Regions from separate parts of the Vibrio maritimus genome, predicted to be linked through region 2. Evidence: predicted binding sites of a transcription regulator. Region 2 holds the regulator's gene; each other region holds the start of a gene.
What was found. Region 2 encodes PurR, which represses purine synthesis genes. Its sites were predicted from a motif close to TNANGNAAACGTTTNCNTNA; they were not measured.
Positions count from the first base shown of each region.

Region 1 (10,772 bases), 990 kb from region 2:
CTTGTGGCGGCTTTTCTTGCTTCTTCTCTTTTTCGACATCCGCAAACATATCTTCATCGAATAGAGAGCCAGGCTCAAAAAGTCTGTCATCGTTGCCCCAGATGCCTGAGCTCAAATCGAGCTTAATCGACAACGCCTCAGGCAAGGTTGTTTCTTCAGGGATCTTACTCAACGAGACCCTTTGCCAACCGTCTTGTTTGAGCTCCAAGAACACATACTGCTTTTTAGCCTCATCAACACGTATACCAAAATCTTTGCCAGCTAACATGGCTTCTTCATTAAAGAGTTGAAGTCTTTGGTATAGGCGCTGCGCTTGTTGTTTGGTTTCGTCACTCTGGCTTTGTGGCAGGGTTGAAATAACCGCCACGGCACTGACCGACAGCAGCACCAACACCAGCATAATTTCTAATAGGGTAAAACCACCTTGATGGCGCTTGCGAAATAACATGAGGGTTCACTTTGGATTAAAGAGGGGCTGATGCCCCTCAATACGAAATTACTGGAAGTCTTGAATGTTCCAGTTGCCGATATCAGCGGCAGGGCCTTCACCACCTTCTTGACCGTCCGCACCCAGCGTGAAGATATCGATCGTGCCTTTATCGCCTGGGCTTAGGTATTGATATTCGTTGCCCCATGGATCGGCAGGAAGACGACGAATATAGCCACCATCGCGGTAGTTACGTGGCTCAGGGTTGCTAGGCTTAGTTACCAATGCCTCTAGACCTTGGTCAGTCGTCGGGTAAACGCTGTTATCCAACTTGTACATGTCCAGCGCGTTTTCAAGAGCTACAATATCGGTTACGGCTTTTTGTTGGTCCGCTTTCTCTTTGTTACCCAGCAAGTTAGGCACAACGAAGCTCGCCAAAATCCCCAAAATAACAACCACTACCATTACCTCTAGCAGGGTAAAGCCGGATTGTTTTTTCATTCTTTTTTTCATCTCTAACTCCAAATAAAGCATCCTCAAAATTGAGGACAATAGTAACCGTCCGCCTGGTTAGATTAACCAGACATCAAATTGTTCATTTCCAATATTGGCATTAAGGTCGCCATCACAATAAACAGCACTAACCCAGCCATCACCGCGATCAACGCGGGAGTAAAAATACCAAGCGCGATGTTCACCGTAGACTCAAAGCTTTGGTCTTGGTTATCAGCGGCGCGAGTCAACATACTCTCTAACTCACCACTTTGTTCACCACTGGCAATCATATGCAGCATCATAGGTGGGAACAGCTTGGTTTGCTCAAGCGCTTTGCGAAGGCTGGCACCTTCTCGCACGTTATCGGCAGCGGTCGACACCTGCTTCTTAGCAAAGTGGTTGGTCATCACATCAACAGAGACCTTCATTCCCTCTAGGATAGGAATGGCACTGGAGGTACAAATTGCCAGAGTGCGAGCAAAGCGCGAGGTGTTAAGGCCTCGAGCGATCTTACCAATCAATGGGAAACCCAGAACCTTAGTATCCCAACTCATTCGAATTGAGGGCTTACTCAGCGCCACTTTAATCAGATAAAAAGTGACAACAAAGCCGCCTAATAACATCAGACCCCATTGCTGGATAAAGTCACTCGATGATAAGAGAAATTGCGTCGATGCGGGTAACTCTTGTCCCATCTGTACAAACTGACCGACAATCTTAGGCACCACGGCAGCAAGCAGAAATGCCACAATCGCGACCGCAAATACCACCAGCACAACAGGGTAGATCATCGCTTGCTGCAGTTTGGAGCGCATTTTTTGTCGATTCTCAGCATAATCCGCCAACCGCTCCAAAATAGAATCTAGGTGCCCTGACTTCTCCCCTGCCGCGACCATAGAGCGAAACAGTTCATCAAAAACGTGTGGGTAGTCAGCTAAGCTATCTGACAGGGTATAACCTTCAGTAACCTTAGAGCGGATTGCTGCCAACATGGTTCTAATGCGTGGCTTCTCCGATTGCTCAGACACCGCTTTTAGACATTCCTCAAGCGGCATGCCCGATTGTACTAAGGTCGATAGCTGTCTGGTTATGAGAGCCAAGTCAGGTGTGCTCAAACCTCGTTTGAACATCGGCTTGGCATTGGTATTGCCCGATGAGCCAGATTGAGCCTTGCCTTTCGCCTCAACAATATCAACCGGCATCAGGCCTTGCTCTTTTAGGCGTTGGCGTGCCTGACGAGCGTTATCGCCCTCAATGAGCCCTTTGACTTGTTTGCCCTTCGCATTGAGAGCTTTGTATTCAAACGCTGCCAAGTTACGCTTCCTTCGTCACACGCATGACTTCTTCTAGCGAGGTCACGCCAAGTTTTACCTTGTGGAAGCCATCATCACGAATACTTGGCGTATGAGAGCGTATGGCTTTTTCAATCGCCTGCTCACCGGCTTCGTCATGAATCAGTGACTGCACGGTATCGTCAACCATCAACAGTTCGTGAATACCAGTACGTCCACGGTAGCCTTTGTGGTTACAGTGCTCACAGCCCACCGCTTTATGTAGCGTCAGTGGCTGCGCTTCTGTTAGACCAAACAGTTGCTTGGTGGCCGAGTCAGCTTCGTAAGGCGCTTTACAATCATTACAAAGCGTTCGTACCAATCGCTGAGCAAGAACGCCCAACAAAGATGACGAGATAAGGAATGGTTCAATACCCATATCACGCATACGCGTAATCGCACCAACTGCAGTGTTAGTATGAAGCGTCGACATCACCAAGTGACCCGTTAAGGACGCTTGCACCGCAATCTGCGCCGTTTCTAAGTCACGGATCTCACCAACCATCACCACGTCAGGGTCCTGACGCAAAATAGCACGCAACCCACGAGCGAACGTCATATCAACCTTTGGGTTCACCTGAGTCTGCCCAATACCATCGATATCAAATTCGATAGGATCTTCTACGGTCAGTATGTTGCGCTCGTTACTGTTGATCTCTTGTAAGCCCGCATACAGGGTGGTCGATTTACCTGAACCCGTAGGACCGGTGACTAGGATAATGCCGTGCGGACGTTGGATGAGGTGTCTAAATTTCTCGTGATTCTCAGGCGTCATACCTAGACTGTGCAGATCCAAGCGTGTTGCGTTTTTATCGAGAAGACGCATCACCACACGCTCACCGTGTGACGACGGCATGGTCGACACACGTACATCCACCGCTCGACCACCAATACGTAGCGAGATACGACCATCTTGAGGAACACGCTTTTCAGCGATATCCAGCTTCGCCATAACTTTAACGCGTGAGACCAAAAGCGGCGCTAGCTTACGACTTGGCGCGAGAACATCACGCAATACGCCATCAATTCTAAAGCGAATCGACAGCACTTTTTCGAAGGTTTCGATGTGAATATCCGACGCGCCCTCTTTAATCGCTTCACCAAGCATGGCGTTGATAAGCTTGATAATCGGTGCATCATCGTCAGACTCAAGTAGGTCTTCGTCTTGAGGGAGCTCTTCCGCCAGCGAGAAAAAGTCGTCACTATCTGCACCAATGTCTTCCATCAATTGGCGCGCTTCAGATGAGTCACGCTGATAAGCTTGAGTCAGTTTGGCATCGAACTCACTTGATGGTAGAGAGTGCAGCTCGAAGGGTCTACGAAAGACCCTTTTCACCTCTTGCAATGCGTTGAGTGCAAGCGGCTCTACATAGTAGAGCACCGACTGCTCTTCATGTGCTTCAAACACCACTTTAAAGCGATTAGCAAAGCTAAACGGCAGGCGGTTTGCCAAAGGGCGATGCTCTAAGCTTTCCATAGTTAGTTCGCTTCTACTTGATCGATAAAGGCTTGAATCTCTGAAGGATAACGATCGGTTTCGTTAAACTCAGGTAGTACCGGAATAAAGCCGTCGTCCATTAATTTCAGACCTTTGTCTGCCTTAAACAGCTGCTCAGCACGAATGTAGTTATACTTACGCTGAGTAATACCATCGGAGGTCATGCCATCACGAATAATGGTTGGCTTGATGAACACCATTAGGTTCTTTTTCTCAACGGTGGTCGATGTAGAGGTAAACAGGCGACCTAGGTAAGGAATGTCACCCAGGAACGGAACTTTGGATTCACTCTCTGCAGCACGCTCGTCAATCAAACCACCAAGCACCAGCATCTGACCATCTTGGATCATCACAGAGGTATTCAACTGACGCTTGGCAAAGCGCACGTCTACCGCACCGTTGGCGCCCAGTACGTTCGATACTTCTTGCTCAATGTTGAGCTGTACTGAGTTACCTTCGTTGATCTGCGGCACAACCTTCAGCTTGATACCCACTTCTTTACGATCGACGGTCTGGAACGGGTTGCTGTTGTTTGAGCCTGCGGTTGAGCCCGTCAAGACTGGCACCTCTTCACCGACAATAAACGAGGCTTCACCGTTATCCATTACGGTAATACTTGGTGATGACAGAATGTTCGAGTTGGATTGACTCGATACCGCGGTAATTAACGCGGTCCAGTCACCCAAGGCAATACCCACAGCGGCACCTTGAACACCACCCAAGGCACTTGCCAATGCACTGTAGTCACCACTGGTTGTCGTTTCTACGTTGTACGGATTGCCATCTGAGTCGACACGCGTTTCTGTTGTTTTCTGATCTTTGGCTTCTTCCATACCGACCATAACACTGCCGATAGACGCACCTGTATTACTAAACTGAACCACACCACCGTTGGATAGCGAGCCCCATTGAACACCTAAGTTGGCACCATCGACATCCGCCAGTTCGACAATCAGTGCTTCAATCAACACCTGTGCACGACGAATATCGAGCTGAGAAATAACCTCAAGCAGCGCTTTCATGATATCTGGCGGCGCAGTAAGTACTAACGCATTGGTATCTGGGTGAGCGGCAATCATGACCTCTGTGCGGTTCGCGGTCGAACCTGATTTCGAGCCCGATTGCTTTTCCTTTTGTAGGTTGTCTGATACGCCCTTCAGCACATCAACAAGATCTTCAGCTTTCGCGTATTTTAGATATTGAACGCGGTTGTTGCCTTTGGTCGCCATCTCAATATCAAGCTGGCCAATCAGACGACGTAGACGTTGACGAACTTTTGGATCGCCTGAAATAAGAATGGAGTTGGTACGCTCATCCGCCACCAGCTTAGGTTGAAGCAATGCAGGCGTATTCTTTGCGTCGGTGGTTTTGTTTAGCGCATCGACAATACGCACCATTTCAGCTGCTGATGCGTTTTTAAGCTCAACGACTTCCACTTCTTTGTCGCCTGCCTGGTCAACGCGACGAATGATATCCGCCAGACGGTTAACAACTGCAGCACGACCTGTAATGAGGATGATGTTTGCTGGGTCGTAGTGGACTACGTTACCTGCCCCAGCATTATCATTTAGCTGTCTTAGTAGCGGTGATAGTTCACGTACCGAAACGTTCTTCACCGCCACAACGCGCGTTACTACCGTATCACCGGCCGTAATGTCGGTATCGCCAACGACTGGGATTGCCGATGTCTTCGCGTCTTTTGCCTTAATCACTTTCAGAATGCCGTTGTCCATCTCAACAACCGCAAAGCCATATACCTCAAGTACATTTAGGAAAAAGCTGTAATACTGCTCTTCATTGAGGACGTCGTAGCTGCGTACGTCGACTTTGCCACGTACTGACGGATCAACGATGATGGTCTTGTCGAGGTTTCGCCCGACAATATTGATAAACTCATGAAGGTCAGTGCCTTTAAAACTGGCGCTAAATTCATTGGCTGATACCGCTGGGACAGCCAATAGGCTCCCCATCAATAACCAGGTACTTGTTTTAAGCCAACTTTTCACTTAATGCTCCCTTGTAATACTGTCCACATGACTAAAATTGGATAAAGATGTCATGTTGCTGTCCATCGCGCTCAACGGTGAGGTTTAATTCTGTCAGTTCAGTGATGGATTGATAAATCTGTCCCATAGCCGCAGGGTCGGTCAGGTCTGCACCGTTAAGTGCTACGGCGATATCGCCATTTTGTAGACCAACCGAGTTAAATAACTCAGGATCTCGTCCTGGGCTCACTCGATATCCCTTCACCTGGCCGTCACGCTTTACTTGAGAAAGCCTAACGTACTGAAATATTTGCTGTGGGTCTTGAGTAATTGTGTTACGAATCGCTGCTAGCTTTTCTTCTGCATCTACTGGGTTGTTACCAACCACATTGGATGCTGCTGCTTGAGGTCGTTGATTTAACTCAAGCTTTTTATATTCGAGTCCTTCAAGCATAACGGTCTCGTCACGACCTGCGTTGGAGATGATAATACGATCAATTAATACCGCATTGATGGTTGCTCGAGTGCCATCAATTTGCTCACCAATACCATAGGTGCCTTGCTTACCACGATTAGCCACTACTGCTAAGCTTAGGTCAGGATTAGAACTCACGACAGAACCCACCAGCACCACATTCAAACGACTTTTTGGCGCATCGGTCACGACAGGGGCTTGTACCACTTTTTGTTCTCGGTTGTAAGCACCGAAGATATTGGCGTTATTAATATCTGAAGATTGCAGCTTGGCGGTTTGTGATGAGTTCGCAGTGCTTACTGCCGCTGGCGGAGCCCAACGCGTCACAGAATGAGATTGGGGAAACAACTGCCATAACAACGCACCCGCGATCCAACAAGAGATCACAAGTAACACTAACGTCAGAAGTAAACTGATTTGAGGCTGATACTGCGTGCAACGTCTTAAGAGTGAGGTCAAAGAGGCAGCGGAGACACTGTTCGCCGATATAGATAATCCTTTCACTCTCTAACTTCCTGCTTGGTAATGAACTTTCCAGTTATTCACTATGTTATAAATCCAATGATATAAGCAACTTTTGCTTCCTGCCAACCGACAGAATATAGCATAACTAGTATTACAGTAATGCGAATACGTGTTTGGGGTTGAATTTTTTAGACCCAAGCACCATTTAGTACACCAATAGCAAGATAAAAGTATCACTAGTTCCGTACGGTAAGTCATGACTGACTTTTTGCCGTCACTTACTTAGAAAGTAGGATTCACGATGAGTTCCGAGAATAATTCTGTTCGATTGGATAAATGGCTGTGGGCCGCTCGCTTCTATAAAACCAGAAGTATCGCGCGAAATATGGTCGATGGTGGCAAAGTCCACTACAATGGACAGCGCTCGAAGCCGAGTAAAATAGTGGAATTGGGAGCTGTCATCGCTCTACGCCAAGGTAACGAAGAGAAAACCGTGGTCATTGAGCGTATTTCAGATCAACGCCGAGGTGCACCGGAAGCCCAGACTCTCTATAGCGAAACCTCTGAGAGTATCGCAAAGCGAGAAGACAACGCGTTGAAGAGAAAGCTGCACGCACACAACCCAAGTCCTGAACGTCGACCTGACAAAAAGCAGCGTCGCGATATCATTAAATTTAAACACCAATAAGCTGGAGCTTCCTCAATGGCTAACAACATACTTAACCGCTACCTTTTTGAAGAACTGTCTGTGCGCGGCGAACTCGTGCAAATGGATACAGCTTATCAAGAGATTCTATCGAGCAAGGAATACCCTGCGCCGCTACAAAAGCTGCTGGGTGACCTGCTGGTATCAACAAGTCTACTTACAGCGACACTGAAGTTTGAAGGTTCGATTACCATGCAACTTCAAGGTGATGGTCCAGTATCGCTAGCAGTTATCAATGGCGATCACAACCAGAAACTCCGTGGCGTTGCACGCTGGGAAGGTGACATTGCTGATGATGCAACTATCCACGACATGATGGGCAAGGGCTACCTTGTGATTACGATTACTCCGGACAAGGGTGAACGTTATCAAGGTGTTGTCGGCCTAGAAGGCGACAACCTATCTGAGGTACTAGAAGGCTACTTCGAGCGCTCTGAACAGCTTAAGACGCGCCTCTGGATCCGCACTGGTGAGTTTGAGGGCAAACCTCACGCTGCAGGCATGATGCTGCAGGTAATGCCTGACGGCACTGGTACACCAGAAGACTTCGAGCACCTAGAGCAGCTTACTGACACCATCAAAGATGAAGAGCTGTTCGGCCTAGATGCGAATACCTTACTGTACCGCCTATACAACCAAGACAAGGTTCAAGTATTCGAGCCGAAAGAGGTTGAATTCTTCTGTGGCTGCTCGCGCGAGCGCAGTGCCAATGCGATTGTGACTGTCGCACAAGAAGAGATCTTCGAGATCATTGCTGAAGAAGGTCAAGTGGCGCTTCATTGTGACTACTGTGGCACGACTTACGCGTTCGATGAAGCGGAAGTCAAAGCGCTTTACGCGGAAGCAAATTCAGACACGGGTGACAAGACGATCCATTAATCGTCACTCGACTCCAATCCAAAAAGCCAGATCGCTAGCGATCTGGCTTTTTTTGTTCTTTTTATTTAACAGAATTGCAAAAAACATGAACAGAGCATCTAACCAAATACGTAAATGATGTGTTACATTTGATCTAGCGCAAAGGTTTGCTTTGAGGAGAAATTAGCCCAAATTCAATATGTGATAGAACACTTAAAACCATCAATAACTGATGACTAATTTTTGAACTACCTCCCTGTTTTATCGGATATCCGTTGCTAGCATGGAGTTCAAAATAAAAAACAAAATAACAAATAAACAATTACTACAATTTTAAAATCCCTACAAAAATCCAATAAGGAGCACCTATGACCGTTATGGACATTAACAAGGCTGCACAAATCGATCTTACCAAGTACGGAATCACTGGCGTAACTGACATCGTTCGCAACCCAAGCTACGAACAGTTATTTGAAGAGGAAACTCGCGAAGGTCTGGAAGGCTACGAAAAAGGCGTAGTCACTGAGCTTGGCGCCGTTGCTGTAGATACGGGAATCTTTACTGGACGCTCTCCTAAAGACAAATTTATCGTTAAAGACGCTACAACAGAAGAACACATGTGGTGGACAAACGATAAAGTCAAAAACGACAACAAACCTATGTCCCAAGAGGCATGGAATGACCTTAAAACGCTTGTCACTGGTCAACTATCCAATAAACGTCTATTCGTGATCGACGGATTCTGCGGTACCAACCCAGATACACGTCTATGTATCCGAATCATCACAGAAGTCGCTTGGCAGGCTCACTTCGTGAAAAACATGTTCATTCGTCCAACCGAAGAAGAACTCGCAACCTTCGAGCCAGACTTCGTGGTTATGAATGGTGCGAAGTGCACTAACCAGAAATGGCAAGAGCACGGTTTGAATTCTGAAAACTTCACAGCATTTAACCTAACCGAAAGAATGCAGCTTATCGGCGGAACATGGTACGGCGGCGAGATGAAGAAAGGTATGTTCGCAATGATGAACTACTTCTTGCCACTGCGTGATATTGCATCGATGCACTGTTCTGCCAACATGGGTCAAGAAGGCGACGTTGCTATCTTCTTCGGCTTGTCAGGCACCGGTAAGACAACACTTTCAACCGATCCTAAACGTGCACTTATCGGTGACGATGAGCACGGTTGGGATGACGATGGTGTGTTTAACTTCGAAGGCGGTTGCTACGCGAAAACAATCAACCTATCTAAAGAAGCTGAGCCAGACATCTATAACGCTATCCGCCGCGATGCGTTGCTAGAGAACGTAACGGTTCGCAATGACGGCTCTATCGATTTTGATGACGGCTCGAAGACAGAGAACACCCGTGTTTCTTATCCACTTCACCACATCGAGAATATCGTTAAGCCGGTATCAAAAGGTGGTCATGCGAATAAAGTGATCTTCCTTTCTGCTGATGCATTCGGCGTACTACCTCCGGTTTCTAAACTGACGCCAGAGCAAACCAAGTACCACTTCCTATCAGGCTTCACTGCGAAACTAGCCGGTACTGAGCGTGGTATTACAGAGCCAACACCAACCTTCTCTGCTTGTTTCGGTGCGGCGTTCTTGACACTTCACCCAACTAAGTACGCGGAAGTGTTAGTTAAACGCATGGAAGCTGCAGGTGCTGAAGCTTACTTGGTTAACACTGGTTGGAATGGCACAGGCAAACGTATCTCTATCCAAGATACACGTGGCATTATCGATGCGATCCTAGATGGCTCTATCGAGAAAGCAGAAACCAAGAACATCCCTGTATTCAACCTAGAAGTTCCGACTTCACTTCCAGGTGTCGACCCTGCGATCCTAGATCCTCGTGAAACTTACGTTGACCCGCTTCAGTGGGAAAGCAAAGCAGCAGATCTTGCACAGCGCTTTATCAACAACTTCGATAAGTACACGGATAACGACGAAGGTAAGTCATTGGTAGCAGCGGGTCCTCAGCTCGACTAATACTTGGATAGATATCCAACTTTTTAATACCAGCCCCTCAATTTGAGGGGCTTTTTTGCGCTATACGCGCTAAATTATTGTTTATGTTGAAAGCTTGGACATACGTTTCGTGGTAAGAAAGATTGTTGCGCTGTTTGTCGCCGTATTGGCACTGGGTCTACTGACCATATTGATCGTGTTCGGTTTACTGCATACCCAATATGCAAAACCGATGGTGATCTATACCCTAGATAAAGGACTCGGCATTCACGTTAAAAGCGAATCGATTCAATACCATTATCCAAATCAGGTCATTTTCCAGAACGCTCGATTTGAGCTTCCTGATCAGCAGCCTGTGGAAGTCGCTGAGCTTTCCGTCTGGCTATCTACTCAGCTCTCTACCAAACAGCCGATCACTATTCATGAGCTCTTGATCGACGGCGCATCATTATCCGCATCGCAGACACCATCAATAACGCTGCTAAAACAATGGCAGATCGAGAATATCGCACTCGATCATATTGATTACAGCCATGGCGAGATGATCATCAACGAT
Region 1 covers NZ_CP090438.1:3,358,002-3,368,773, forward strand. Annotated here, with positions in the region: gene gspH (type II secretion system minor pseudopilin GspH) at 1-448, opposite strand, end outside; gene gspG (type II secretion system major pseudopilin GspG) at 497-940, opposite strand; gene gspF (type II secretion system inner membrane protein GspF) at 1,003-2,235, opposite strand; gene gspE (type II secretion system ATPase GspE) at 2,237-3,730, opposite strand; gene gspD (type II secretion system secretin GspD) at 3,733-5,757, opposite strand; gene gspC (type II secretion system protein GspC) at 5,789-6,715, opposite strand; gene hslR (ribosome-associated heat shock protein Hsp15) at 6,978-7,364, shown strand; gene hslO (Hsp33 family molecular chaperone HslO) at 7,380-8,261, shown strand; gene pckA (phosphoenolpyruvate carboxykinase (ATP)) at 8,609-10,237, shown strand; gene LY387_RS15520 (AsmA family protein) at 10,347-10,772, shown strand, end outside.
Region 1: the regulator PurR is predicted to act here: its motif matches at 8,396-8,415, upstream of pckA (phosphoenolpyruvate carboxykinase (ATP)).

Region 2 (10,772 bases):
TGGTCTTTCCTGTTATTGTTTTTTCCTAGCCCATACATGTATGTATCGACCCATGGAGAGATAAGGCTCTTGGCGACACAGCTGTTGTTCAAGTTTCAGAACATCCTCCGCTGTGTAATCTCCCATGTATTGCATATTGCCAATGTAATCACTGAATGAACGAATGCCAGATTTGCCACATATTTCAAACCCAGCTTCTTCAATCCACTGATACACGTCCTCTGGCTTCAACCCTTTCTGGGGCTGGAGCTTGAATCTTTTTCTATGTGGCATCCCATCTAACACGTGAGGAATGTTGCCACAAATGACGTTCTTAAATACCAATCCATGATGATTGTAAAACATGACAGAAGCGATACCGCCAGGTTTCACTTGCTGTAATACCGCCTCTAGCGCTGGTCTCGGTTCAGCCAGCCACTCCATCACCGCATGAAACAGGGTCAAGTCAACCTCTTGTTCCATATGCTCTGCAATATCTTGCACTGGACTGTGGATCCAGCGATATTGCGAGAGTAACCCGTTTTTTTCAACCTCTGCTTTAGCTAATTTCAGCATTTCAGAAGACAGGTCACATAAGGTGATATGGTGTCCACGCTCAGCGATGCGCTGTGAAACCTGACCTAATCCACCACCTGCATCTAATACTTTGAGTGTTTTTTTAGTATCATCCAGTTCGGCGAGAGCCTGGGTTAAATCTTCCCAAACAATGGTTTGGCGGATTTCACCCTTCTCTGAGCCGTAAATATTTTTTGCAAATTTGTGGGCGATATCGTCGAAATTACGGTCTTGCATCACGGTTTATTGAGTTAAGATAACCAGTCGTACAGCTATTCTGTCATATAAGTGACAGGAATAAAGGGGCAACTCCCTTTTTTAGCGTTAAGTGGTGTTTTTTCGGACTATTATTCTATGTTTGAGCTGAAAAAGCTGGTGTCTGCATTACTAATGCCTTTGCCCGCTATGCTAATCCTAGGTTTCTTGGGATTGCTCCTTATTATGTTTACCACTAGGCGTAAGTTTGGAAGCCTGATGGTTCTCGTATCATTGTGTGGGACATTTCTTATCGCATTCCAGCCGCTTTCAAGTCGCCTGTTGATGCCATTGGAGCGTCAATACAGTGCCTTCTTACCAATTAATGAATCCATTGACTACGTTATGGTTCTTGGTGGCGGTCACGTTGTGGATGACGATATTCCGCCAACTTCAGAACTATCACGTACTTCTCTCATGCGCCTAAGCGAAGGTATTCGTGTGATGCGCATGTATCCAGGTAGTAAGCTCATTCTATCTGGCTATGCGGGCGGGACAGACGTAAGCCATGCTCGCGTAATGGCCAAAGTGGCACTGGCATTGGGCGTATCTAAACCAGACATCGTCTTGCTAGAGTCTGCTAAAGACACATGGGAAGAAGCCAGACAAGCGTCTGCCTTCGTGCAAAGTAAAAAAATGGTGTTGGTTACCTCCGCAAGCCATATGCAACGCGCGATGTACGAGTTTGAAGCAGCGGGTCTCAAGCCCTACCCTGCGCCTACTAACTTCCTGGCCCAAGAAAATGTTGAACAAGCTTGGCAACGCTACGCACCGCAAGCTCGCTACTTAGAGCAAACAGAGCGCTACTGGCACGAGACCATGGGATTAGTTTGGCAGAGATTACGAGATTGGGTGGCAAACGAAAGCATTCGTGATTTGACATTTTCTGTATCTGAATTCGATCCTGAAAGTGTAGAACCTACACAACTGGAGCAAGATGAGTTAGAACAGCAGCTCGCGCCTCAGGAAACGCAAGATGACACGTCTGCTGTCTCTGAAGCCGATGCGACGATCTCTGGTGCCAACTAAACCATCAGGTGCTAACCAAACCGGGCAAAAAAGACCTCATCCTTTGATGAGGTCTTTTGCTATGAAGCCTACTAATTGGCATTTAGCTGGTTAAGCTTTGCTTTCACTGGAACAGAAAAATTAAAGCCATCATGCTGATCCCAATTGATCGACCATGTCATCACTCCGCCAAACTTTGGTGATGCTTGAGTAGGTACGACTGAGCCACAACGACTTAGGGAGATCATACAATCCAGTGCGTCTTCGATGTTAGCAATCGGAGCCTGCCCCGAGTTCGCTGAGCTTGGACCTGAAGGTAATCCAATGGCGACTTGATCATCACGCAGTGGCATAAATCGACTGCCGTCAGCTAACTCAAATCCCTCAGTAAGCATACGTGATGCCGCCACCATCATGTCAACAGAACCCTCTGGCGCAGCGCCCGTTGTATAAGGATTGGCCAGCCCACCATTGTTGTATAACTGCACATGCAAAAGATCTAAGGTATCCCTTAATTGATCGATAAGGGGAATATAAGCGCCCCAAATGCCTGAGTAAGCGACCATTCCGCCTTGCACATACGGATGTTCCGGTGCCATGGTAAGGTACATGTCGCCGCCCGTTCTCGCTTCGATAGCTTGTAGTGCACGCGGCAAGCGCGCTTGGATTTGACTGCCGTGGACGAGATTTGAGCCGCTTTCGTAATCAACATCCAATCCATCAAACCCCCACTCATTGATGATCTCGGACAAGCTCGAGACAAACGCTGTTTCATCCGCGTCTGTGTTCAGTGTTATCGTACCTTCAGCGCCACCAAGCGACAGAACGATAATCTTACCTTCCGTTTGCAAGTCTTTGATGTCTTGTTTGAACTGAACGGGATCTATCGGCGCACAGCTCGAGTAGATGTCACCATTGTAGAGATTAAAATGCACCGTACCATTACTGTTACGATCATTGTCAGCAAAAGCAATGTCGATAATGTCCCAGTCTTTCGACATTTGGTTAAGTGGGATTGGACAGCCCGCACCATTGACAAAGTTGTGCCAGTAGCCGATGAGCTTATGTTTCGGTTGGACTACAGATTTTGCCGACACGCCAACGCTAGCAGACGTCACCGTATTCCCTTGCAGATCCGTGCTGATGACACTCAATTGATAGTTCCCTATGGTCGTTGGCGTCCAAGAGAACTGATACGGCGCTGTGGTGTCACCGCTGACCAAAAGACCATTCGCGTAGAGTTCAACCTTAGCCACCTCACTCTGCAGGGAGCTGACATTCGCATTCACAGTCACAGCTTTGCCAATCGCGACGACATCGCCAGAAGAAGGAGAAGTAATCGTAGCGACCATAGGTTGATCAGTCACTGATACCCTTGTGTTTAACTGATTGCTGTTACCTTCATTGTCAGTAGCAATGACCTGTAAATCTACAGAGCCCTGTCCCACCGCATTCCACGTCCATTGATAAGGTGATGCCGTCACTAAGCCTATTGACGTACCATTCACGAATGCCTCAGCATCGGCAACTGTTCCATCTAGATCCTCAATATTCGCAAGGATAGTGACATCACTTCCTAATAGAACCGTTTCGCCTTCTACCGGTGAAATAAGTTCAATATTTGGTGCTGTCGCACAGGCACCCTGTCCACTCCAGGCATCTTGCCAGTACTGTCCAACGCCAGGCTCATAAGCCCATGCCGAGTCAGATGAACACCAGCCGCCAACAAGACACTGATAGAGCTCGCCATTGTTGACCACATTCTGCCCGGTTGCGTAGCTACTGCCAGCGATATAGTTTGTCGCACCTGAGCATTTACCTCCTGCCGATGCTATGGCTTCAACCGTGATAACTTGCGACTGGGACGTCGCGCCTTTATCGTCTGTCGCAACGGCTTGTATCGTATAGCTGCCCGCAGCGGTTGATATCCAATCCATGACCCAAGGAGCGACGGTCACAGACTTTTCTAGTGCACCATTGACACTAAATTCAACCTTGCTAATGGTACCATCCGAGTCTGAGGGCTCTGCGGTAAACTGGACACTATCTCCTACCGAAACTTGAGTCTTCGAACTGGTCAAGGTAACAACAGGTGGTTGATTAGATGCGTCTACGACTGAGAATGTCTGAGCCGATTGTGTCGACGCACCTTTATCATCAATGGCTGTCACTACCAGTTCATAATTGCCACTTTCCGTCAACCAAGTTACTTGGTAAGGAGCGCTCGACAGCACTGCCAGTTGCGCCCCTTGCAGCTCAAATATCACCTCTCGAACTTCCCCATCACTGTCTTCGGCCAATGCAGAGAAGGTGACTTGGTTTCCTGAGGCTAACTGTGCGTTGGAGGCTGGAGAAGTAATCGTCACTGAGGGAGCAGCGTTTGTGCCACCAGCATCACAGGCCCCTATTAATGACCATTCTTGATAAGGTTCGGAGTGGTTAACAGGGTTAGCGTTCAGGTTCCACCAGTTCGCTTGGTACGCCGATGATTGCCATTGAACTTGAGCGCCACCGTTGTAACTTGTGCCGTCGTCCCAAATAGGAAAACTGTCACACTGTACTGCCAAGCTTGGTGCAGAAAACAGTAAACTCGAGGTAAGCATCAGCGACAAATTCACTGACCGTTTAAATATTGGAATAGAGCCTAATTGTAGCTTGGTCATGGAAAATCCTTTTGTTGAACCAAAGAATGTCGTTGCCAATCAATGCTGCCCAATAGAGGCAGTTCAACGGAAACGACGCCACTTTCAAACTAGCTCAGGTTTATAGAGTCTTTTTCCGACTCAGAAAGCACCGACTTCTCACGCGAGTCAGTTAACAAAAATAGTTACAAGTTGCATATACAACGACCAAGTATCTCTACATTGCTCCCATAAAAAAGCTCCAGCTATCAAAGAGACAACTGGAGCATTTTCTATCACTACACGCTAGCCGACTTTAATCACCAGCAAACATGTAGCCCTCGCCATGGACAGTGATAAATATCTGTGGATTCTTTGGATCTGATTCCATCTTGGCACGCATGCGACGGATAAGAACATCAATGGTTCTATCGTTCGGCGCATCAACTCGATGACTGATCATATTGAGGATACGCTCACGGCTCAGAACTTGATTTGGATACGTTGAGAGTGCAACTAACAATTCATATTCAGCCTTGGTCAGTTTTACAGGGTCGCCATTATTCGTCAGTGAACGACGCTGCTTATCGAACGTCCATTCACCAAAGTGAACCACATGCTCGTTTTGCACTGACTCTTCAAGTACTGGCTGTTTGCGCGCTAGTGAAATACGCCACAATAGGTTTTTTACTCGCACTAACAGTTCACGTAGCTCAAACGGCTTAGTGACATAGTCGTCTGCACCCATCTCAAGGCCAACAATACGGTCAATACTATCGGTGCGACCGGTCACCAAAATGATTCCAATGTCTGACTGACTTCTTAACTCTCTTGTCAGCATCAAACCATCTTCACCAGGGAGGTTAATATCTAACATAACGAGATCGATACTGGATTCTTCCAGCACCTGACGCATCGTCTGACCATCTTCAGCTTCGCTAACCAAGTAGCCTTCATTTTCGAAGTAGCCAGCCAGCTTACTGCGAGTGACTACGTCATCTTCTACAACCAAAACGTGATATTTCATCTGTGGTTTCTCAATCTTGTCATGACAGGGACATTCTATTCATAAACATTCACAATTCTAGTCTACATCCCCTCATAGGCATGGAAACCTTACTATTTTTTGATTCAAAACAACCAAAACGATTGCGTCTCATATGCAACGAATACTCGTGTTAACTTACCCTTAAAGAAATTAATTTTTGTCTTATTTTTTCATAAGTTAACTCAATTTTTCACACAACAAGTTATTGCTATTCATCTTTATTGGCTAAAATAGAGTTATCATTTTTGGAGATTATTCAAATGCAAGAAATCAAAGCATTTAATGAGCAACGCGCAGAAATCTATTGGTGGCTTTCAAGCCTATTCGCTGCCGAGCTCACTGATGATGAACTCAACAAATACCATAGCCCTGAAATTCGCTCTTTCTTATCTGGCTTAGGAGAAAACCCTTCCCTAAAAGAACCCATTCAGGTCTTTACAGAGTCCTTGAACCGCCTTCAAGTCAGAGAAGACGCACAATTAGAGCTTTCTGCCGATTTTTGCGATCTATTTTTAAAGTCGGACAAGCATGGCGCATTGCCTTATGCCTCTATGTATATTGGTAAGTCTGGTCTTTTAAATGATCAACCTGCACAGGATATGGCTGACCTGTTAGCTAAGCACAGTGTGGCAGTGAATAAGGACTTAAATGAGCCAGCGGATCACCTCGCGATCGAGCTAGATTTTCTAGGCAACTTAATCATTCGCTCCAATGAGCTTGAAGCGGAAGCACATATGAACGATGCGCTGCACGAGCAAGCAGAGTTCATCAAGAACTACTTGATGACATGGCTACCTCAGTTTGTTGCGAAATGCCAAACCAACGACGAGTTTGGGTTTTATGCCTCTGCCGCTAAACTACTCGAAGCATTCTGCCAACTTGACTACACCTACCTAGAGGGTGAGCAAGGCTAGCCAACCTTAAAGCGCAAATCATTTGCATCACATCTGTGAGAATTAATTTGCGCTTTAGTTATAAATTTATTGGATAAGTCATTGCCAGCGCCCAAACCTAAGTCTACAATCCGCCGTTTAAATGCAAATGCCCTTGGCATTCAACGCGGACTTGTGTCCAAAAACACCTGTTGAAATCTACGCTCTGAGCTTTTTTCGCCGTGGCTTGCATGCAACTTTCGGTTTTCGCAGCCAAATACTATGTTTACAACAACATAGCGTTATATGTTTGCAAAGACCACTATACTTGAAGCGGTACCAACGTTAATTATCAAGCCGCGACTAATAGGATATCACTATGGCAACTATTAAAGATGTCGCCCGCCTTGCAGGCGTTTCAACGACCACAGTATCCCACGTTATTAATAAGACTCGCTTTGTTGCTGAAGCAACTCAAGAAAAAGTGATGGCGGCGGTCGACGAACTCAACTACGCACCAAGCGCCGTTGCACGTAGCTTAAAATGTAACTCAACGAAAACCATTGGTATGTTAGTGACTCAATCAACTAACCTGTTCTTTTCTGAGGTTATCGATGGTGTTGAGAGCTACTGCTACCGCCAAGGCTACACGCTGATCCTATGTAACACTGGTGGTGTGTATGAAAAGCAACGCGATTACATTCGCATGCTGGCAGAGAAACGCGTGGATGGCATCCTCGTGATGTGCTCTGATCTTACCGAAGAGCTGCTAGAGATGCTTGATCGTCACGCCGACATTCCTAAAGTTATCATGGACTGGGGCCCAGAAAGCTCACAAGCGGACAAGATCATCGATAACTCCGAAGAAGGCGGTTATCTCGCAACGAAGTTCCTGATTGAAAAAGGTCACACTGATATTGCTTGTCTAAGCGGTCACTTGGAGAAAGCCGTGTGCCAAGAGCGTATCATCGGTTACAAACGTGCCCTTGCTGAGGCAGGTATCGAGATGAAAGACGATCGTATTCTTGAAGGCAACTTCGAATGCGATACAGCGGTTATCGCAGCTAACCGTATTGCTGCAATGGAAGACCGACCTACCGCTATCTTCTGTTTCAACGACACCATGGCGTTTGGCCTGATGAGTCGCCTACAACAACTGGGTGTGCGCGTACCTGAGGACATCTCTGTCATTGGTTACGATAATATCGAGCTGGCTGAGTACTTCTCGCCACCTCTAACCACGGTTCACCAACCTAAACGTCGTGTCGGTAAAAACGCGTTTGAGATTCTATTAGAACGAATCAAAGATAAAGGTCATGAAAAGCGCATTTTCGAAATGCACCCAGAGATTGTTGAACGAGACTCTGTCAAAAGCCTTACATAATGCTGACAAAAGTGCCTTTCCAGGCACTTTTTTTTGAACCCCATTCAAGTTTTCTTCTCTCGATTGTTAGTTTTTTACGCACCCTCAAGCACAAATAACCCACCATTATTTGAACCAACATCACATTTTTGCAACTGAGTAATCATAGGCTTATGTCGTTTTCATTTATTCTAATGAAGTCACGCACAGGGCAAACCATCTGAAAGGGTGGGACGCAAAGCCTCCGGCCTAAACCAATTTTTAATTGATAGGTAGCGGGGTTGCCGATGGCAAGGGGAGAAGACTCAGTTATGGCATATGCCTAACAGAGCTCTGACACCTGATTGCTATACTCTCGGACCTGATTCTGGTGACACAATCAATAACACCGAGAAAAGAATAAAGCATGGATAATCCTATACTAAAAAATTCAATGCAATTATTCGCTCAGCTTGGAAGAGTAAAGTCTCGCTCCATGTTTGGGGGATTTGGCATCTTCGTAGATGATACGATGTTTGCCTTAGCAGTGAATAACAAATTACATATCAGAACTAACCGTCAGACCGTATCCACCTTCAAAAAACTGGGTTACAAGCCTTATGTTTATAAAAAGCGTGGATTTCCCGTTGTTACTAAGTACTTCGCGTTACCTGAAGACTGTTGGCAAGATCAAGAAGGTATTCTCGATCACGCTAAACAGGCACTCGAGTTCGCGAAAACTGAGAAAGAGCAACAATCCGAAGCGAAACCTAATCGCCTGAAAGACCTTCCGAATCTTCGCCTTGCCACTGAGCGCATGCTCAAAAAAGCAGGCATTGAATCAGTGGTTGAACTTCAGGATCATGGTTCGGTTGAGGCTTTCAAGGCCATTCAGAGAACCCATTCAAGTACCGTAGGTTTAGAGCTTTTATGGGCTCTTGAAGGTGCGATAAATGGTACTCATTGGTCTGTGATTCCTCAGACTAAAAGAGACGAACTGGCTAGCTTAATTAATTAAGTTACGGTCATCTCGAGAAAAAATCAGCCTTATGGCTGATTTTTTTGTATTAGTTGAAAGGAAAAACATACTCAGCCTTTCTACTACACTAATACTGAGTCATCAAAAGGATATCGTCATGAGCAAGAAGCTGATACTAGGATTGGTTTTGGTTGCTGTCGTCATTTATTTGGGCATCAACTTTGGTCAACATCTCACACTAGAAAACGCAAAAGTACAGCAAGTAGCACTGAGTGAATACATCAATGAGAACTTTGTGGCTGCTGCCCTCACCTATTTCTTCGCTTACATAGCGATTACTGCATTCTCTGTTCCAGGCGCTGCCGTGGTTACCTTACTTGGCGCAGCACTGTTTGGCTTTTGGACTAGTTTACTGCTTGTTTCATTTGCGAGTACCATAGGCGCTACATTGGCATTCTTGAGCAGTCGCTTCCTACTTCGCGATTGGGTACAAAGTAAGTTCGGTTCGAAACTTGAGACGATCAATAAAGGTGTCGAAAAAGACGGTGCTTTCTATCTATTTTCTCTAAGACTCATTCCTGTGTTCCCATTTTTCTTGATTAACTTATTAATGGGTCTCACGCCAATTCGAGTCTCTAAATATTACTTGGTGAGTCAACTGGGTATGTTGCCAGGAACTGCAGTCTACCTCAATGCGGGTACTCAGCTAGCGAATATTGACAGTCTATCCGGTATTGTTTCCCCTACCGTGTTGGCATCATTTGCCCTACTCGGTTTGTTCCCACTTATTGCTAAATGGATTATGGGAAAAATCTCTCGCTCGCCACAGGTACAGGAATAGATGAAGATATTTGTAGGCAATAACCCACCAGAAACACATATTGTCCAACAGCAGTTGATGGCTGAAGGTATCGAGTGTGAAGTACGAGGCGAAGGTGTTTTCGGGTTACGAGGGGAAGTACCGTTTGACGAAAATTCACTACCCTACGTTTGGCTTTTCAACAAAGAGCAAGAAATGATGGCACGAGCTGTCATTCAAGATTGGCAAAAACAGGCTGAGAAAAGCGGTAACGTGCCGTGGGTATGTCCAGCTTGCCATGAGACTAACGAAGCGCAATTTGGCGTCTGCTGGAACTGTCAGACGCCACAAACAGCTACGATGCCACAGACTTAATGAAATCTATTGAGTGCTTATTGAACTCTTCTGGACGCTCAACATTGCACACATGACCACAATCTTTGATCTCTAATAGACGGCTGGACTTATGTTCAGCCACCATCTCTTTGACTGGCTTAATAAACATATAGTCTTTATCACCCATCAGATACAAAGTCGGAATCGGCAACTCTCGGTCTTTAAAGTAGCGGTTGAGAGGGTTCACTTCTGTCGTTAGACGATACCAACGCTTAAACTCTTTTTGGCACAATTTTTTCGCTTCACGGACGAATAGCAGCCTTGATTCTTTTTGGCCTTTTTGCGGCATAACAATGTACGCAAACAAGCTGTAAAGCCACATATAAGGGATAATGTGCTTACTCCAGTTGCCAATTTTCACCAGAATTTGCGATCGAGTATTAAAGCGAGTGACTGCACCACCTAAGACCATGGAACGAACTCTAGAGTGTGCCAACTCGGCAATATTGCGCACAATAATCGTTCCCAAAGACATACCGACAAAATGAGCTGACTGAATCTTAAGATGATCAAGTACTTTGACGATATCCAGCGTCACCTCTTTAAAGGTGTACTTGTTCGACATAATGTCTTTAAGGAGTTGGTTTGACTTACCGTGACCGCGCAGATCAATAAACAGCAGGTTAAAGTGCTCTCGGTAAGCTCGAATCTGTTTAAACCATATGTTTGAGCTTCCGCCTGCCCCATGTACGAATACCACCCACTCATTACTCGTTGGGTGCTGATAAGTTTTATGGAATAGCAAGCTCTCTGACATAGTTCTCAAGTTTCGTGATGTATGTGGGCGTTACGTTACCATAATTCGCCGTTTTACGGACAAAAACTAACAGGAATTTTGGTAAAAATGATTTACAAGTGTAGTCGATTATAAAAAAAAGCGGCATAACGCCGCTTTTC
Region 2 covers NZ_CP090438.1:2,370,896-2,381,667, forward strand. Annotated here, with positions in the region: gene mukF (chromosome partition protein MukF) at 1-1, opposite strand, end outside; gene cmoM (tRNA uridine 5-oxyacetic acid(34) methyltransferase CmoM) at 13-795, opposite strand; gene elyC (envelope biogenesis factor ElyC) at 910-1,839, shown strand; gene LY387_RS10770 (Ig-like domain-containing protein) at 1,911-4,481, opposite strand; gene torR (two-component system response regulator TorR) at 4,756-5,466, opposite strand; gene torD (molecular chaperone TorD) at 5,748-6,401, shown strand; gene purR (HTH-type transcriptional repressor PurR) at 6,739-7,743, shown strand; cyclic di-GMP riboswitch class I at 7,923-8,011, shown strand; gene LY387_RS10790 (TfoX/Sxy family DNA transformation protein) at 8,129-8,719, shown strand; gene LY387_RS10795 (TVP38/TMEM64 family protein) at 8,838-9,521, shown strand; gene LY387_RS10800 (DUF2007 domain-containing protein) at 9,522-9,854, shown strand; gene LY387_RS10805 (alpha/beta fold hydrolase) at 9,835-10,632, opposite strand.

Region 3 (10,772 bases), 1.6 Mb from region 2:
TACACAAGACTGAGCGTACGCAGAGAACTCAAGCCCGCCATATTGCTTCTTGATGATCATGGCGAAGAACTTGTTGTCTTTTAGGTATTGCCAAATTTCAGGTGGCAAATCGGCAAGCTCATGGGTGATTTGGAAGTCATTGACCATTGCACACACTTCATTGACTGGACCATCAAGAAACGCTTGTTCTTCTTCTGTTAGTTTTGAAGGCGTGATGTTTTGCAGCTTCTGCCAGTCAGGTTTGCCTTTAAATAATTCAGCTTCCCACCATACGGTACCGGCATCCAATGCTTCTTTTTCCGTCTGAGACATAGCCGGAAGCACTTTTCTAAACAGGGTTAGTGCTTTTGCTGACACCAGTGATTGTCTAATTGCAGGGACACACAACATAGCAATAGTGGCGACATATAACGCCCACATAATCGCACCAAACACGCCTAGTAGCGTGCCTAGCACCATAACTGCGGTGATAAACAGAAGGGATTTTGCCAATGACGCTCTTTGATAAAAACTAATACCAATAGCGCCAAGTAAGGCGACGAGTGAGAGCAAGATGTCCATGATGGTTCCTTTATCTGGGTACTTATTGTTGTTTTACGCAATGGTTGTTTTGGTTCGACTCATATTGTTTTATGTAAGGTAAGAGGTCGTACCAGTGATAATTGTAACTCAAATATTGCATAAATGTAAAATCCGAAAAGTAATTACTCTAATTGGTGCTAAATTGAGCAAGCGAAAACGCAGTCCATGTGCATATTTGTGCGTTGATTGACAATATTTCTCAATTCGATGAACAGGTAGGGTTACGTCTATCGACAGAGTTAAGGGTTTATAGGTAAACTCAAAGAGAACAGACATCAGGTGTATGTCGCAAAAAACAAAGAGAATAAACCTATGTACCAAGACTTGATTAGAAATGAGCTTAACGAAGCTGCTGAAGTACTGAACAAATTCCTTAGTGACGATCACAACATCGCTCAGATTGAAGCTGCAGCAAAGATGATCGCTGACTCGTTTAAACAAGAAGGTAAAGTATTGTCTTGTGGTAACGGCGGCTCTCACTGTGATGCTATGCACTTTGCAGAAGAGTTAACTGGCCGTTATCGTGAAAACCGTCCAGGTTACGCAGGTATCGCAATTTCTGATCCTAGCCACCTTTCTTGTGTGAGTAATGACTTCGGTTACGACTTCGTGTTCTCTCGCTACGTAGAAGCCGTAGGTCGTTCAGGTGACGTGCTATTTGGCTTATCGACATCGGGCAACTCAGGGAATATCCTCAAAGCGATTGAAGCTGCTCAAGCGAAAGGCATGAAAACCATAGCTCTAACGGGTAAAGATGGTGGTAAAATGGCGGGTGCAGCTGACATTGAAATTCGTGTACCGCACTTTGGCTACGCAGATCGTATCCAAGAAGTGCACATTAAAATCATCCACATCATTATTCAGCTTGTTGAAAAAGAAATGGAATAACAACGCACTGTTATTCTCAATGATCGGAACCAAAGAGTAGGAAACTCAATGTGTGAATTGCTTGGCATGAGCGCCAATGTGCCAACAGATATTTGTTTTAGCTTTACTGGCTTGATTCAACGTGGGGGCAATACGGGTCCGCACAAGGATGGCTGGGGCATAACGTTTTATGAAGGTAAAGGTTTTCGCACCTTTAAAGATCCACAACCAAGCTGCGATTCCAAGATTGCAGAGTTGGTACAAAACTATCCGATTAAAAGTAAGGCGGTAGTGAGTCATATTCGCCAAGCGAATCGTGGCAAAGTGAATCTTGAGAATACCCATCCCTTCACTCGCGAGTTGTGGGGGCGTTATTGGACCTTCGCACATAATGGCCAGCTAAGTGATTATCAGCACCTCGAAACGGGTCACTTTCGCCCAGTCGGGGAGACGGACAGCGAGCTGTCGTTTTGTTGGTTGTTAAAAAAGCTGGAGCAACGCTTCCCAGAGCCACCTCAAGATCTGATGGCAATGTTTGCCTATGTGGCAGAGTGTTGTGACGAGTTGAGAGAGCTGGGCGTGTATAACATGCTGCTGAGTGATGGTGAGTTTGTTATGACTTACTGTACCAACCATCTCTACTGGATTACGCGCAAAGCGCCTTTCGGCAAAGCGACCTTGTTAGACGAAGATGTTACAATCAACTTTCAAGAAGAGACGACGCCAAATGATGTCGTGTCGGTCGTCGCGACTCAGCCACTGACTGGCAATGAGACGTGGCATCGCATGAAGCCAGGAGAGTACAACTTGTTCCACTTTGGTGAGCTGGTTGCATCGAATGTCGATGATCTGGCAGATGTTCCATTTGCCGAGGCGAAACCGAAAAGCCAGGCACCGACTGAGCCTCTCTAAAACAGAAAAAGCGAGTGACAAGTCACTCGCTTTTTTATTTCATTCACAGGTCAATGCGCTTACTTGTCAGCGTAACCTTGTGGTCCAAGGGCAATGCCGTCAAGTAGGGCTCTACTGCCATCCATTTGCAAACGGTCTTCTACAAACCATTTCACGACAAGAGGGTAGATCTTATGCTCTTGGCTTTGAACACGTTGCTCTAGTGTTTCAACGGTATCGTCATCGAATACAGGTACTTTTGCCTGAAGCACGATAGGACCACCGTCAAGTTTCTCAGTCACAAAGTGAATGCTGGTGCCGTGGTGCTCATCGCAGTTCTCGATAGCACGTTGGTGCGTATTCAGACCAGGGTACTTAGGCAGTAGCGAAGGGTGAATGTTAATCATTCGACCCATGTAGTGACGAACGAACTCACCACTCAAGATTCGCATGTAGCCAGCCAGCACTAAAAGATCTGGATTATGTACATCAATACGGTGCATCAACTCAGCATCAAATGCCTCGCGTGTTTCACTTAGCTTAGGATCAAGGAACTCTGCCTCGGCGCCAGCTTTGCGAGCACGTTCTAGTGCAAATGCGGATTCTTTATTCGAGAAAACAGCACGGACTTTAGCATTTGTGATAGTCGACTCGCAGGCATCAATAATTGCCTGCAAGTTAGTACCATTCCCTGAAACTAAAACAACGATATTCTTCATGAAATTAATTGATCTCTACTTGCTCTTCACCAGCTTCTGCAGTCGCGATCTCACCAATTACCCAAGCGTTCTCGCCTTCAGCTTTTAGAAGCTCAACCGCTGCGTCAGCTTGCGCTTTAGGTAGAGCAACGATTAGACCTACACCACAGTTGAAAGTACGGTACATTTCGAATGTATCAACGTTGCCTTTCTCTTGTAGCCAGTTGAAGATAGCAGGCCATTCCCAGCTGTTACCGTCGATAACTGCTTTTGTGCCCTCTGGCAGTACGCGTGGGATGTTTTCCCAGAAACCGCCGCCAGTGATGTGAGAGATAGCGTGGATATCGTGCTCAGCGATCATTTTCAGAGCTGATTTGATATAAATTTTTGTTGGTTCTAGTAGGTGTTCACCGATGGTGCGCTCACCTAGCTTTTCGTTCTTATCTGCGCCAGAAACTTCAAGAATCTTGCGGATAAGCGAGTAGCCGTTTGAGTGTGGACCGCTTGAGCCAACAGCGATAAGTGCATCACCTGCGGCTACTTTTGTGCCATCGATAACTTCAGATTTCTCAACGACACCAACACAGAAGCCAGCGACGTCGTAATCTTCGCCTTCGTACATGCCTGGCATTTCTGCTGTTTCGCCACCAATTAGTGAACAACCAGCTTGTACACAGCCTTCAGCAATACCAGAAACTACGTCTGCAGCGGTATCAACATCTAGTTTGCCAGTTGCATAGTAATCTAGGAAAAATAGTGGCTCTGCACCTTGAACGATAAGATCGTTCACACACATAGCAACAAGGTCGATACCGATAGTGTCGTGCTTGTTCATGTCTAGTGCTAGGCGTAGTTTTGTGCCAACACCGTCTGTACCAGAAACAAGTACCGGCTCTTTGTATTTTGTTGGCAACTCACATAAAGCACCAAATCCACCGATGCCTCCCATTACTTCAGGGCGACGAGTGCGCTTAACCGCGCCTTTAATACGGTCAACTAATGCGTTACCTGCATCAATATCTACACCAGCGTCTTTATAGCTTAGGGAAGTGTTGTTTCCGCTCACGGGACAGTCCTCGATAAATAAATGGATGTGAAAAGCGGCGCTATTCTAACAGGGGTTTAAACAAAAAGGAAAACGTTTGCGTAAGAAAATACAAACTATTTTCCGAGAAAGCTAATCTATTGATTTGACGTTGCTAGATCGACTTTTAGTGCTAACAAAGGGCATTTTAGCCACATTGCTGACTGAAATAGTGAAAGAAACCATGTATAATTTGCAGGTTTTGTAAAATTTAGCCGGAGTTGGACATGAAAGTTGTTGAAGTTAAACACCCTCTAGTAAAACACAAATTGGGTTTGATGCGTGAAGGGGACATCAGCACAAAGCGTTTCCGTGAACTAGCCACTGAAGTTGGTAGCCTGTTGACGTATGAAGCGACTGCAGACTTTGAAACTGAGAAAGTGGCGATCGAAGGTTGGAATGGTCCTGTAGAGATTGACCAAATCAAAGGTAAGAAAGTGACTGTAGTGCCAATCCTGCGTGCTGGTCTTGGCATGATGGACGGTGTACTTGAGCACATGCCAAGCGCGCGTATCAGTGTGGTTGGTATCTACCGTGATGAGGAAACACTTGAGCCTGTACCTTACTTCAACAAGCTAGCGTCTAACATCGACGAGCGTATTGCTCTAGTTGTTGACCCTATGCTGGCAACAGGTGGTTCAATGATTGCAACGATTGACCTACTAAAAGAAAAAGGCTGTAAGCACATTAAAGTATTGGTTCTTGTTGCTGCGCCAGAAGGTATCGAAGCGCTTGAGAAGGCACACCCAGATGTTGAAATGTACACAGCAGCTATCGATGAGTGCCTAAACGACAAAGGCTACATCGTACCTGGTCTAGGCGATGCAGGCGATAAGATCTTCGGTACTCAATAATTACCGATTAGCTAGCGCATATAGACTAGCGCATATAGAAAAGGCTGACAGTGTGTCAGCCTTTTTTGTGCCCGAGGAATTAATCTTCCATCTGCGCATTATCAACCACTTTGTTTTCACCTAGGTCATCTGGCAAGATTTGGTTAAGAATGATTGCCACAATACCACATAGGCTCACACCTTGAAGGCTGAAGTCACCGATGCCAAATGCCATGCCGCCGATACCAAATACAAGGGTGATAGCAACAATCACTAGGTTACGTGACTTGTGAAGATCGACGTTGTTCTTGATTAGTGTGTTAAGACCGACTGTCGCGATAGAACCAAATAGCAGAATCATGATGCCGCCCATCACCGGGACAGGGATCGTCTGCAAAATAGCACCTAGCTTGCCAACAAGTGCTAGTACGATTGCCGTCACCGCTGCCCAAGTCATGATCACTGGGTTAAAGGCTTTAGTCAGCATAACAGCGCCGGTTACCTCACTGTACGTAGTATTCGGCGGCGCGCCAACCATTGATGCTGCGATCGTTGCCACACCGTCACCTGTAATCGTGCGGTGAAGGCCAGGCTTCTTCAAGTAGTCTTTGCCCGTTACGTTTGAGATGGCGAGCATATCACCCACGTGCTCAACCGCAGGAGCGATAGCCACAGGAAGCATAAACAGAATCGCATTGATATTAAATTCTGGTGCAGTGAAGTTGGGTAGTGATAGCCAAGACGCTTGAACGACAGGTGTAAAGTCTACAACACCAAAGAATAAGCTCGTCACGTAACCGGCCAAGATACCACTTACGATAGGTAGTAGCTTCAGGAAGCCTTTGGCGAACACACTCACACTGATAGTGACCAGAAGTGAAATCGCAGAGATCCAAAGCGCGGCATTACCATCGATAAGTTGTACTGCACCATCGCCTGTTTTACCTAGCGCCATGTTTACCGCAACAGGTGCAAGACCCAAACCGATAACCATAATTACAGGTCCAACAACAACAGGTGGCAGTAATTTGTGGATAACCTCAACGCCTTTCGCTTTGATCACAGCGCCCATGAGTACATAGACGATACCAGCAGCCATCAAGCCACCCATGGTCGCGCCGACACCCCAAGTTTGCACACCAAACATAATAGGTGCAATGAAGGCGAACGAAGACGCTAGGAAGATAGGCACACTGCGACGAGTCACCAATTGGAACAATAGCGTGCCGACACCAGCACCAAACAGTGCAACGTTAGGATCAAGTCCAGTTAGAAGAGGTACGAGTACCAAGGAGCCAAATGCGACGAACAGCATTTGCGAGCCTTGTAAGATCGTTTTCATAATGTTTTTCCAAGCAAGTCAAAAAAGAGTAAGCAAAACGTGCAGGATTCTAACACTTCGCAATCGTTTACTTAATGATCTATTTAAATATTGCTGGATTTTTGTTGGATAAATCTCAATAGCTTGGCGCTATTAGTATTGGATCCGCCAATGGTATTGAGTAAAAACACATATTGACCAAACCTTGAAGCAGTGAGCTTGCTCCAAATCCCATACTTGCTTATCATTTCGGCTTATCTGTTTGTAATTTAGGATGCTTATGCGTTATTTAGCTTTGTTGTTGGCTGCTGCGTGTGCTTTGCCAGCGTATGCGTTGACAAAAGTCGATATCTATTCGACCGAGGTCGTTGTGGACTCAGAGCAGCCGAATGCTGATGAACTCGCTCGCCAGCAAGGTATGTTGGATGTGTTGGTGAAAGCAAGCGGTGACTCAAGTGCGGCAACAAACCCAGTAGTCAAGAAGGCACTAGGCAAAAGCTCACAATACATTACTCAACTTGGCTATACCCAGGTTGATGGGCAACAAGCGATGCGCCTGACCTTTAATAGTCAGCAAATCAATACACTACTTACTCAGGCTGATTTGTCATCGTGGCCGGTAGAGCGTAAAAACGTGATGGTATGGCTTGTAGAAGATAACGGTTATGACCGCTCTATCGTATGGGAGCACACCAACTCCGCGAATGCGAATCAGCTGAAAAAGGAAGCCAACCGTCGTGGTTTGCCACTGACTTTTCCAATCGGTGACTTCGATGACATTACTGGCGTTCAAACGACCGACCTTTGGGGTGGCTTTGTAGAACCTATCGCACAGGCTAGTTTACGTTATCCTGTTGATGCCGTTGCCGTGATTCGTCTTCAGGGCAACAGCCTTCGTTATACTCTGTATGACCAAACGCCGGATAAATTGGGCAAAAACACCTTGGCACCAATTACCGGTTCTGCCTCTGGCGAGCTGGCTGTTGCGACAGCAATAGACGAAATCAGTGACTACTACGCAGCTCAAAACGCTTCAACCGTGTTGGGCGAAAGTGCTGGTATGGTTACCGTGTCTTTCTCGCGCATTAGCAATGCCGATGCTTTCTTCACGCTAGAACGCGCACTAGGCCGTTTAGCGTCTACAGCTAAAGTTGATGTTGCTGAGATCAATGGCGATGAAGTAACAGTACGAGTATCTCTGCTTGGCTCACTTGAGTCGTTCGAGGAAGAGGTGCTTAGACTGGGTTTAGTGAAGAAATCAGAGCAAATCGAGATGGAAGATAACCAAGTTGTAGTACCAGAAACTGAGGTGACTGAGACAACAGATGGTTCACTGCCACAGGATAATGCGGTAGACGCGAGCGGTGAGGTGAGTACTGAGACCCCTGTATCTGAAAGCGTGCAAGCACCTTCAGTTGACGTTGCTCAGCCTGTGGGTCCAGCATTACGGTTTGAATGGTTGTACTAGAAATACCTAGCAAAAAGGAGGCGTTAGCCTCCTTTTTTGTATCTAATATACGCTTATTTGCCAAACCGTTCGCGCTCTTTTTTTTCCACGGAAGAGAGCCTTGGCAACTTGAGACCCATCTCCTTACCTTTGAGGCGCGCGTAGACGGTATTACCGACAAATGCCAAGCTGGTCAAAACAAGTTCAACGGCTGCTAACCAACGTTCCCCTTCGTCTGCATAGAGCAAAGTCAGTGCGTGCAAAAAGTAGAGCATTAAAACAAAATTAGCCCAAGCATGAGTGTAGGGCTTACCCGCCAAAATACCAGGCAGTGGTAGTAATAGCGGAATCATCCAAGCTACGGTGAGAGCAATAGGGTTGATGTGTGGGTGTGGCGACAAAAAGCCATGCCAAAGCCCAACCCAACATAACAAGGCAAAGTTTGCCGACAGGGCGAAAGCGCGCATGTTAGCGGTGTTGATTAAAGTATTGCTGGTCATTGTTGTACCTAATCCCTGATACCTAGTTGTGCTTGAGCTTGTATGCTGTAGAAGCTAATCGTTGCCCTAGCGCAGAGGCGAGTGCAAGTTCATCATCACTGAGCTGAACACTTGAGTTGGCAACATGAGATGCACCATAGGGGGTGCCTCCTGTTGTGGTCGAGTGCAACTGTGGTTCACTGTATGGAATACCCATAATCATCATACCGTGATGAAGCAGCGGTAACATCATGCTCATTGCCGTACTTTCTTGTCCACCATGCATTGATGAGGAAGAAGTAAACACGCAAGCTGGCTTATCAATAAGATCGCCACTTAACCACAAGCTGGTGGTTTGATCCCAAAAGTGTTTGAGAGGTGCTGCCATGTTGCCAAACCATACAGGGCTGCCCATGGCGAGACCGTCACATGCTTTAAGCTCGGAGATAGAGACATTGATATCGCCCGACTCTTCTCGGCTCGTATCAAGCTCGGGTACTGTACGCAGGATAGCTTCACAGCCATCAACAGACTCAACGCCACGAGCGATGGCTCTAGCTAAACGCTGAGTGCTGCCATGACGGCTGTAGTACAACACCAGAATCTGGCAAGCCATTATAGGATCTCAAGTACTTGCTCTGGCGGGCGACCATGACGGGCTTTGCCGTTATTGATCACGATAGGGCGCTCAATCAGCTTAGGATTCTCAAACATAGCTTGGAAAAGTTGATCGTCTGTAAGCGCTGGGTCGGCTAGGTTAAGCTGTTTATAGATATCTTCCTTGGTACGCATCATCGCACGTACGCTTTCTAGCTCGAGCTGCTCAAAAATCTCTTTGAGCTTCTCAACCGTCGGTGGTGTATCGAGGTATTTCACAACGTCAGGTTGAACACCTTTTTCCTCTAGTAGAGATAGGGTTTGTCGGCTTTTTGAGCAGCGAGGGTTGTGAAAGATGGTGACTGACATATCGTTTCCTTTGTGTTTTTTATTGTAGAGCCATGAAGCGCTCTCGTTGGACCAATAACTGGTCAATACGAGCGTCATAGCGTGCTTGTTTTAAGCTTCCAAGCTCCGCAAGCTGACTGGCTTGGGAGTACATCTGAATCGACTTATCCCACTGAGCGTTTAATGCCATGATCTCAGCACGCGCTGCTAAGTCTTCTGCGCTGTTGCCTTTTTTGATATTGGCATCAGACAGCAAATGCCAACCATTGGTGTCATTCGGTCTGTCGTGAGTATATCGCTGTAGTACTTTGATCGCTTCGTCAAGCTTGTCGCTTTCTATCAGGGCATTGGCGTAGTTGATGGAAATCACCGCATTGTTGGGTTTCACGAGCAGTGCACTTTTCATCATCTCAGCTGCTTTTTCAGGCTGCTTCTTAGCGATGTACAGATCCGATGCGGCATCTAAATAGAAGTTGTTGTTTGGGTCATAGTCGAGCAGCTTAGTCAGTATCTCTTCTGCCTTGTCGAGCTTGTTGGTATCTAGATACACCAAGGCTTTACCGTACTCAAATGAGTTTTGTATTTTTGGTGATGCTTTTCGCGCTGTGCGTTCAAACCAATCCAAAGCGGCATCAGATTTAATACCAGCCTGGCGTGCTACGATGCGCGCTCTAGCCAAATGGTAATTGATCGATGGTTGTACGCGCAGTGGCGGATAGGCCTGTGCACGTTCGCGAGTATCGGTAATACGGTCTTCTGGTAATGGGTGAGTCAACAGCATTGGTGGTGGCTTGCTGGCGTATCGATACTCATCGGCGAGTCGACCGAAAAAGCGTGGCATGTCATTGACATCAAATTGAGCGCGCGCCAGTGTTGCGATACCAAAGCGATCGGCTTCTTTCTCGTTACTACGTGTGTAGTTGATGGATGCCTGCATTGAGCCTGCTGTTGTTGCCGTTAACGCAGCCATACCCGCTTGCGGTGCAGCGATGGCGAGTAGCAATGAGCCTACTAGAGCGGCAACCGTGGCAGGAGAGCGACGAGCTTCATCTTCCATACGGCGTGCCAGATGTCGCTGGGTGACGTGTGCGATTTCGTGCGCCATTACCGAAGCGAGTTCACTTTCCGTATGAGCATGTAGGAATAGACCTGAGTGCAGTGCTACGTAACCACCGAAGAAAGCAAACGCGTTAATGTTGCGGTCGCGAATCATGAAGAACGTGAAAGGCGTTTTCACGTCATTCGCACTGGATACCAAGCGATGACCAACTGAGTCAATGTACTCGTTCAACACAGGGTCGTTGACGATGGGTGAGCTTGCTCTGATCATCCTCATGTAGGCATCACCATAGATAAGTTCTTGATCTATGGTCAGTGTGGCGCCAGCAGCAGTGCCAATGTCAGGTAAGTCCAATTCGGCGTATGAGACTTGGGGTGTCGATATCGCGGCAGCAATACATAAGCAAACCAACGAGCGGGTACGTTTCAACATGCTAGTGAGGTAACTCCTTTGTAGTTGGTAGTTTGGACCACGAAACTGTCCTTCGGTTTCCTACCATAGCCTCTAACGCAATATTTTTGCATACGGACTCAGGTTAGGAAAGGACTAATAGTGTATTAAGATA
Region 3 covers NZ_CP090438.1:761,883-772,654, forward strand. Annotated here, with positions in the region: gene fadE (acyl-CoA dehydrogenase FadE) at 1-561, opposite strand, end outside; gene lpcA (D-sedoheptulose 7-phosphate isomerase) at 895-1,470, shown strand; gene LY387_RS03450 (class II glutamine amidotransferase) at 1,519-2,361, shown strand; gene purN (phosphoribosylglycinamide formyltransferase) at 2,421-3,059, opposite strand; gene purM (phosphoribosylformylglycinamidine cyclo-ligase) at 3,064-4,104, opposite strand; gene upp (uracil phosphoribosyltransferase) at 4,350-4,976, shown strand; gene LY387_RS03470 (uracil-xanthine permease family protein) at 5,056-6,297, opposite strand; gene LY387_RS03475 (DUF2066 domain-containing protein) at 6,557-7,744, shown strand; gene LY387_RS03480 (DUF2069 domain-containing protein) at 7,798-8,223, opposite strand; gene wrbA (NAD(P)H:quinone oxidoreductase) at 8,246-8,818, opposite strand; gene arsC (arsenate reductase (glutaredoxin)) at 8,818-9,168, opposite strand; gene LY387_RS03495 (tetratricopeptide repeat protein) at 9,188-10,639, opposite strand.
Region 3: the regulator PurR is predicted to act here: its motif matches at 4,169-4,188, upstream of purM (phosphoribosylformylglycinamidine cyclo-ligase).